2 regions of the Bacillus methanolicus genome follow, and region 1 is predicted to be linked to the other one. Evidence: riboswitches for the same ligand, from Rfam matches in the RefSeq annotation. Region 1 holds a riboswitch; the other holds the start of a gene.

Region 1 (4,427 bases):
TTTTCATATTCTTCTTCTCTCCTTGCTATAATTTAAGTAAATGTCCAAGCTTTGTCTGCTTTGTTTGCAAATATCGCTCGTTTTCTGCCTTTACCGGCATTTGGATCGGCACCCTTTCCGTCACTTCGAGCCCATACCCTTTTAAACCGGCAATTTTCCTCGGGTTATTCGTTAACAGCCTCATCTTCCTGACGCCGAGATCACGAAGCATTTGGGCTCCAATTCCATAGTCGCGGAGATCGGCCTGAAAGCCAAGCTTATGGTTGGCTTCCACAGTGTCATAGCCTTCTTCCTGAAGTTTATAGGCTTTCAATTTATTAATAAGGCCGATTCCTCTGCCTTCCTGCCTCATATAAAGAAGTACCCCTTTACCTTCTTGCTCGATTTGCTTAAGAGCTGCCTCAAGCTGCGGACCGCAATCACACCGATAAGAACCAAAAACATCTCCTGTTAAGCATTCCGAATGAACTCTGACAAGAATCGGTTCATTTCCATCGATTTCGCCTTTTATTACAGCGATATGCTCTTTTCCGTCCAGTATGTTCGTATAGCCGACTACTGAAAAACTGCCGAATTCGGTCGGCAATTGGATTTGTACTTCTCTTTTTACTAGTGAATCGTGATCAAGCCGATACTGGATTAAATCCTGGATCGTAATTATTTTCAAGCCGAATTTTTCTGCAATCTCCTCTAACTTAGGCACGCGTGCCATCGTGCCGTCTTCATTCATGATTTCGCAGATGACTCCGGCAGGTTTGGCGCCGCACAGTCTAGCTAAATCAACAGCTGCTTCCGTATGGCCGGCCCTTCTTAACACACCGCCTTCTTTGGCGACAAGTGGAAAAATATGGCCCGGCCGTTTAAAATCAAATGGCGACGCATCATCTTCAAGCATCTTTTGAACTGTCAATGAGCGTTCAAAAGCACTGATTCCTGTTGTTGTATCCATATGGTCAATACTGATCGTAAAGGCCGTTCCATGCGTATCCGTATTGACATCACTCATTGGATTCAATTGTAATTTTGAGGCCAATTCCTCTGTAACAGGAACACAAATTAGCCCCCTACCCTCTTTTGCCATAAAATTAATTACTTCCGGGGTTGCATATTCGGCAAGTACTACAAAATCGCCTTCATTTTCCCTGTCCTCATCATCGCAAACAATTACTACTTTTCCTTGTCTCAAGTCTTCCAGCGCTTCTTCGATTTTATGGAACATTCTGTTTCCACCTTTCATTTACATAAAGCCATTTTCTCTTAAAAGATCGAGTGTGACCCTGCTGTTTTTATCCTGCCCGTTTTTCTTTTCCATAATTGAATGGATGTATTTTGCCAGCATATCGAATTCGATGTTCACCTTTGCACCCGGCTCTTTCATACCGAGCACGGTTTCACTATATGTGTGCGGAATTAACGAAACCGTTATTACGTTATCTTTTATTCCAAAAATCGTTAACGATGTTCCATCAATGGCTATTGAACCTTTTAACATTGTATATACCGTCCCTGAAGGCGGCACATCAATATCCACATAAACAGCATTGTCCTTTTTCTCTTTACGGAGAATTATTCCGGTTCCATCCACATGGCCCGTAACAAAGTGCCCGCCAAAACGTCCATTCGCTGCCATCGCTCTTTCAAGGTTTACGCTTGAGCCCGTTTTCAATTCGGCAAGTGTTGTAGAATGGTACGTTTCCGGCATGACATCAACGGCAAAAGAAGACGAAGTATAATCGGTTACGGTTAGGCAAACACCGCTTACGGCAATACTGTCTCCAAGGTTTACATCTTCAAGGACTTTTTTGCCCTCAAGGACGATTCGTAAAGCTTCCCCGCTCTGGGTGATCCTTTGCACCTTTCCTATTTCTTCAACTATTCCTGTAAACATTTTTATCACCGTCCGTTCTTATCGGTTTTGCGGTTATTTTAATATCCGGGCCGATACGCTCTACAGAAGTGAACTCAAGCTTTTCAGCCTCCCGAACAAAGTCCAGGCCTTCACCGCCAATTGCCGGAATCGCATCAATGCCTCCGATTATTTTCGGTGCCACATAAAAAATCAGCTGCTGAAATGCTCCAGCTTTCATAAAGGAAGCATGAACCTTTGAACCGCCTTCTACAAGTACGGACATGATCCGCCTTTTGCCAAGCACCGTTAAAAGCTCATTAATATCAATTCGGTCTGTCGATAGCGGAACAACTTCTGTTCCTAATTCTTGCAGTTTGCCAGCTTTTTGCCGATCGAGTTCATTTCCGGTTATAATGATCGTTTTCGCAGTCTTATCTTTTATCACATTCGCATCAAGTGGAATTCGCAGATGTGTATCTAAAATAATTCGAATGGGATTTTTTCCGCCTCGGGGCAATCTGGTGGTTAAGAGAGGATTATCTTTTAGGACGGTTTGAATGCCGACGAGAATCGCGTCGTGTTCATGGCGTAATTGGTGGACATCACTTCTGGCTTGAGTGGATGTAATCCATTTGCTGTCACCTGTTTTTGTTGCTGTTTTTCCATCTAATGTGACAGCTGCTTTTAATGTGACATATGGCTTTCCTGTTTGAATGAAATGAAAAAACGGTTCATTGATAGAATTCGCTTCTTCTGTGCCGACACCCACTTCAACCTCAATTCCGGCCTGCCTTAATTGCTTGACTCCTGATCCGGCAACGAGCGGGTTAGGATCTAAAGTGGCAACGACAACTCTTTTGATTCCTGATGAGATAATCAGCTCGGTACATGGCGGGGTTTTTCCATAATGGCTGCACGGCTCAAGTGTTACATACAGATCCGCACCTCGTGCATTTTCGCCTGCTGTGCGAATGGCGTGAACTTCTGCATGCGGCGTCCCTGCTTTAAGATGGGCGCCCATTCCGAGAATCTCGCCATTTTTCACAACAACCGCCCCCACTGTTGGATTGGGGCTTGTTTGGCCGACGGCAGCACGTGCCATGGAAAGCGCCAATTTCATATACTCATAATCCTGCATGCCTGAGAACCATTCCTCCTTGTTTTTTACATAGCCAGAATCGAGAAATGACACCACTCATTTTCAATAAAAACGAAATCCCCGTACACGAACATGTACGGGGCCCAAATACGCATGCCTAAATAAGCGTTAAAAAGGAGATTTTTTAACGCAAAACTTCCTTCTCCCATCCAGACTTTAACTGTCGGCTTTGGAATTTCACCAAATCCACCGTTTCCGATTTAATCGAAAACGGGTCACGGGCTAAAGAGGACATCCTCTATCACCGCCGGTTAGGAATTTCACCTGACCCCGAAGGAAACCCTATTCGATTTTAAAGTTATTCTAACATATTATAGGTCTTAATTAAAATGAAAAGTTTATGAATAAATAATTTGAACTAAATATATTAGAGACTCTCTTGAATTTATGGAAGTCTCTTTATTTCTTTTTCAATAAATTGTTCATTCATTTCACCTATAATTCTGCTGCGAATGACGCCGTCTGAATCAACAAAAAAGCTTGTCGGGTATGATAATACATCATACATGGATGATACTTGATTTTTTTCATCCATTGGAACCGGAAAAGTCAAACCATGTCTCTGAATAAAGCGAACAGGATCCTCTTTTCTTTTTTCAGTAACTGTTGAATTAACTGCTATAATCACAAAGTTTTCGTCTTTATATTTTTCATAAAGCTTCTGCATATGCGGCATTTCTTTTTTGCATGGCGGACACCAGCTGCCCCAGAAGTTAAGGAGGACTCTTTTTCCCTTGAAATCAGCAAGCTGAATTTCATTTCCGTTTATATCAGCAAGGGTAAAATTGGGAGCCTTCTTTCCGACGTCTATTCCTTCCGGCAGCTGATCCGGGTTTTTGATCTTCTCATATTTCTCAATTTTTGGTCTTTGGTTTTTCTCACGGACCAATGTTTGATCTGCTATAAATAATAGGAGAACAGCAGCTGCTGCGAAAATTAGCCATTTCTTCATAATTGAGGCACCTCTTTTGTTGGAAACATGAATGGCTGTTTTATGAACCGGTTTTCGGCTTTATCGACCAGTTTTGGTGATTTATCGACCACTTTCCATGGTTTATCAACCAGTTTGCAAATTTATCGACCAATTTTCGAATTCGACCACCTTACATTTTTTATCAACCAGTTTGCAAATTTACCGACCATTCACAAATTCCATCATACTATATCTATGAAAAACGCGGAATCGATGTTAATGATTTCGATATCTGTATTGTTGGACGAGGAAACTGATAACGGCAATTTTTTCTTCCTTTGTTGCCAGGTGATGAAATGAAATAATCGGTGTGTTTGGATCTCTGAAATATTTTCCCCATTCAAGCGGCATCCAGCCTTTTTTATATTCACAAACAGCTTTCCCTGCTTGGTTATAAAAATTTATCTCCTCGTTCAATTCCGAATGAATCGAACAGAACATTTTTT
Region 2 (4,427 bases), 200 kb from region 1:
TCTATATGCTGAATATAGAGAAGATTTCCATCAGGGAAAAAGTCTATATTAAAATCATTGATATATACAATTCTTGGCCCATAATTCTCAATAAAGGTTGCTCTTATTGTATAATCACGTACATCGCCTTTAATTGTGACAGAAATACAATTCGAATAACCGAATGTATTCGAAGATATTTTTTCTCCGACTGTAACTCCACGTTCCTTTGCTGTAAGCATGGCATTCACTTCATTCACATTTGCATCAATCCTGTTTTCAAAAAACCCTGAAAGTAATGCTTTTGTTAAGTAGGAAGTTTCAAGATCGACAACTGAACCTGAATAAGTAACAGAAATTTCATTGACGCCTTCTTTGACGCATTGAGACAGCATCGATCCTATCTGTTTTGCTAAATGATGGAACGGCCGTATTTTTTCATATATATCTTTTGACATAGCCGGCAGATTAATTGAGTTTAAAACTGGTTTGTCTTCAAAAAACATCTTGACTTCTTTCGCAACTTGGGTTGCAACATTTAGCTGTGCTTCTTTTGTTGAAGCACCAAGATGCGGAGTAACAATCACATTGTCAAATTTAAATAAAGGATTTTCCCCTGGCGGCTCTGTTTCAAAGACGTCTAGAGCAGCACCGGCAACATGCCCGTTTGCAATAAACTTGGCAAGTGCCTTTTCGTCAATAATGCCTCCTCTGGCACAGTTCAGGAGATAAACACCTTTCTTTGTTTTGCTTAATGTTTGTTCATTTATAAGCCCTTTTGTTTTAGGAGTTAAAGGTGTATGCACGGTGATGATATCAGCATTCATTAATACATCATCGAGTGAACCTGCTATTATTCCCATTTGTTGTGCGCGTTCTTTTGTTAAAAATGGATCAAATACATGAACGGTCATGCCAAAAGCTTTTGCCCGTTTGGCAATTTCTGAACCAATCCTGCCCAAGCCGACAATGCCAAGTGTTTTACCATATAGCTCAGTGCCGACAAACGCATTCCTTTTCCATTCCAAATTTTTAACCGATTGATGAGCCTGTGGGATATTCCTCATCAATGACGCCATCATCGCAAAAGTATGCTCAGCAGCTGAAATCGTATTCCCGTCAGGAGCATTCACCACAATGATTCCCCGTTTTGTAGCAGCCTGGACATCAATATTGTCAACTCCTACACCTGCACGGGCAATGATCTTTAATGACGGCATTTTTTCCATCAGTTCTTCGTCTACTTTAGTAGCACTTCGTACTAATAGAGCCTCAACTTTGTCGAGAGGAACTTCCGGATCGTCCACTTTTTTCTGAATGATTTCGGCATCTTTCATTTCAAGCAATGGCGCTAGTCCTTCCTCACTGATCGAGTCTGATACTAAAATATAGTGCATTTCCATACCACCTGTCTATGTTTTGAAGAACAATTTTCTGCTATTTTACAAGACGAACATTTATCTGTCAATTTAAAATATTGTTCCGTTTTATATTGTAAACTTTTTAAAGTTTGAATGGACAATATTTATCACTTTTTTGAAATTTTTTTGAACTATCCAGAACTTAATGATTTCATTATTTAAAGAAAGAATGTTCGGTTTTTAATGCAATCCGAATTTTTAAGTTACAATACTTCCAAAAAATAATTTTTCTCAGTATAATAAGTTTTGAAAAATAATATGATCTATCTTCGGGGCAGGGTGAAATTCCCGACCGGCGGTGATGAGACATTCTCTAAGCCCGCGAGCCTAATCGATATGATTTAGGCAGGATTTGGTGAGATTCCAAAGCCGACAGTATAGTCTGGATGGGAGAAGATGGAGGTTCTGCGGACGTTCAAAAAATATAGGAATTTTGAACGTTTATTAAGTGTGCCTTCCAAAACTCCCTTAAGAGATTTCTTAAGGGAGTTTTCATTTTTAACGGGCTGCACTTAATGCTGAACCTTTCTTCCTTCAATGAGATGGATCTCAAAAGGAGAGAGGAACATGAAAAAATTAAACACGAAGACTCTAGTTACGGTGGGAATGCTCAGTACGATTGCATATGTATTGATGCTGTTGAATTTTCCGATTCCGCCATTTCCAAGTTTCTTATTGATCGATTTCAGTGATATACCTGCACTGATAGCTGCACTTGTATTTGGACCGGCTGCCGGGATACTTGTTGAATTAATAAAAAATATTCTGGATTATTTGATGAAAGGGAGCCCAACAGGCGTACCTGTAGGACATATTGCGAATTTTGCGGCCGGAATCATCTTTATCTTGCCGACCTGGTTTGTCTATAACAAACTTAAAACGAAAAAAGGCATGACTATTGCTTTGGTGACCGGAACTTTTGTAATGGCTGTCCTTATGAGTATTTTAAATTATTTTTTCATTTTGCCGGCCTATACATTTTTCTTAAACGCACCTGCAATGTCTGCTCCTGAAACGAGACAATTGATTGTAACGGCGATACTGCCATTCAATATTGTAAAAGGCTTACTTTTGTCAATCGTCTTTATGCTGATCTTCTCGCGCCTGCAATCGTGGATCGGCAAGCAAAAAGTTTATGAAAGTGCATAATAATACCACAGGGCAGCTTATTAAGACCAACAAAGTGTGCACCTAATAAGTTGTTCTTTGTACCCAAAAAGGATACCGGATTATAGGTGATCGAATGGTATAACAGATGATTGAGGGAGAATAGTCTTGATTCTCCCTTTTTTTATTGTTTAGGAAATTATAAATTTCATACGTTGTGTATAACTTTGAATGAAGTTTCGTAATCTGGCTCCACAAGGAACGCTACGGAAGCGATACTTCGCACGAAGAAAAGCGTTAGCTTTTCGAGGAGCGCCCAGCCCCTCGAGGTCACAAGCCAAATCACTCCAGAGTCTATCGACTCTTGCGTGATTCGTCTTGTGCTTGTCGGGGCTAAGCGGGGCGCTTCCGCTTTTTGTTCTTAGTTCATTCGGACAAATCCTTTGTTATTTGACCGAAATCTTACACAAGACAGAAGTACACAAAGTAAACCATGAAAAATTCTGGCAATAAAGATAGTTTCCATGAAAAATAAAAACCCCTTCTAAAAGAAGGGGTGCCAGTAACTTAACGATAAAGTTTTATCAAATTCTTATTCGAATTTTGTTGGGTCGCCATCGAATGGTTCGTCTGCAACTTTAATGGAATCAGTTGGACAGCCTTCGAAAGCATCCATCATATCATCGATCAAAACATCAGGAATTTCTACGATGCCTTGGTTATCATCAAGAGTTACATATGCAATGCCGTCGTCATCATAATCATAAATATCCGGCGCTGCAGCTCCACATGCACCACATGCGATACATGTTTCTTTGTCAACAATTGTATATTTTGCCATGAAAAAAAACCTCCCAGTTAAATAAACGAGTTATTCTATCGTCATCCATCTAAAATAATGGAGCCGTATTCCACAACCCTATTGTAAAACTGTGTAAAGAACTTTTCAATAGAAAATCTATTGAGAATGCTTATCATAACAAGGCTTTTTCATTTATACCTTTCTTGATAAAACATTAATCATATTCATGTTAAAATAAATGAACAGGAAAAGGATCAAATAAATTTTCTTACATTATTAATTATTACCAACAAAATGAGGAAAAGTCATGAAACATAAATTTTGTAAGGATAGGTGATGAAATGACGGCCACCTACCTGGAATTAATCATTTTATATTGCTTAAAAAAAATTAACGGAGAGAGAACCATTTATTCAATTTATCATCTCTTGAAAGGGAAAAAATCATCCCAGACGATACAGGATACCCACTTGTTTCAGCTTCATCCATTCTTTCAAGCTTTTCCATCTATTACAAGGATTGAGATTGAAGAAAAGGTTGGAAAATTTGAAAGAGATGGCTGGATTGAAAAAATGAATGACCAATATTTTTTTTTAACGGAAAAAGGAAGAGATATGCTTGATGAAGAATTTCGAAGAAAACCCGTCCCCGAATTTTTAAACGGGTGGAAATATCACAATGTCACGGAACTGTTTTGGGAGCGCCTGTCCCTTTTTATTCAAGTATGCTCGAACTTAATCAATCGCAAGCCGGATTTTGTTCCCGTCCATAAGAAAAAAGAAACTCTTGTCTGGCTGAAGAATTTTTTAGCGAAACAAGAAAAAGATCGATTCCACCTTTCTGAACAGCTTTACAAGGAGTTAACAGATTGTTTCGAAGCAAATCATCAAATCGACCCTGCCATCCTTGTCATAAGGTTCACCGGTTATAACAGAATTGGGCTAACGGAAAACCAAGCAGCTGAAAAACTGGGAATGGAACAGACATATTACCGCGTATCTTTCCTAAACCTTCTTCACTATATGATTGAAACGATTACAAAAAGACCTGCCAGGTTTCCGCTATTACACTTCATTATACCGGAGGCAGGCAAATTCGTACCGCTTACCAATTCGGCA

The links. Region 1 has a riboswitch for FMN ahead of ribD (bifunctional diaminohydroxyphosphoribosylaminopyrimidine deaminase/5-amino-6-(5-phosphoribosylamino)uracil reductase RibD). Riboswitches for the same ligand answer to the same signal wherever they lie in the genome.
Region 2: another riboswitch for FMN. It lies ahead of C0966_RS08800 (ECF transporter S component); the one in region 1 lies ahead of ribD (bifunctional diaminohydroxyphosphoribosylaminopyrimidine deaminase/5-amino-6-(5-phosphoribosylamino)uracil reductase RibD).

Annotation. Positions count from the first base shown of each region.
Region 1 is NZ_PNFF01000001.1:1,546,718-1,551,144, forward strand. It holds gene ribH (6,7-dimethyl-8-ribityllumazine synthase) at 1-7, opposite strand, end outside; gene C0966_RS07685 (bifunctional 3,4-dihydroxy-2-butanone-4-phosphate synthase/GTP cyclohydrolase II) at 26-1,219, opposite strand; gene ribE (riboflavin synthase) at 1,238-1,888, opposite strand; gene ribD (bifunctional diaminohydroxyphosphoribosylaminopyrimidine deaminase/5-amino-6-(5-phosphoribosylamino)uracil reductase RibD) at 1,869-2,987, opposite strand; FMN riboswitch at 3,142-3,290, opposite strand; gene C0966_RS07700 (redoxin domain-containing protein) at 3,394-3,960, opposite strand; gene C0966_RS07705 (hypothetical protein) at 4,198-4,427, opposite strand, start outside.
Region 2 is NZ_PNFF01000001.1:1,750,718-1,755,144, reverse strand. It holds gene serA (phosphoglycerate dehydrogenase) at 1-1,376, opposite strand, end outside; FMN riboswitch at 1,662-1,802, shown strand; gene C0966_RS08800 (ECF transporter S component) at 1,968-2,549, shown strand; gene C0966_RS08795 (ferredoxin) at 3,100-3,348, opposite strand; gene C0966_RS08790 (helix-turn-helix domain-containing protein) at 3,651-4,427, shown strand, end outside.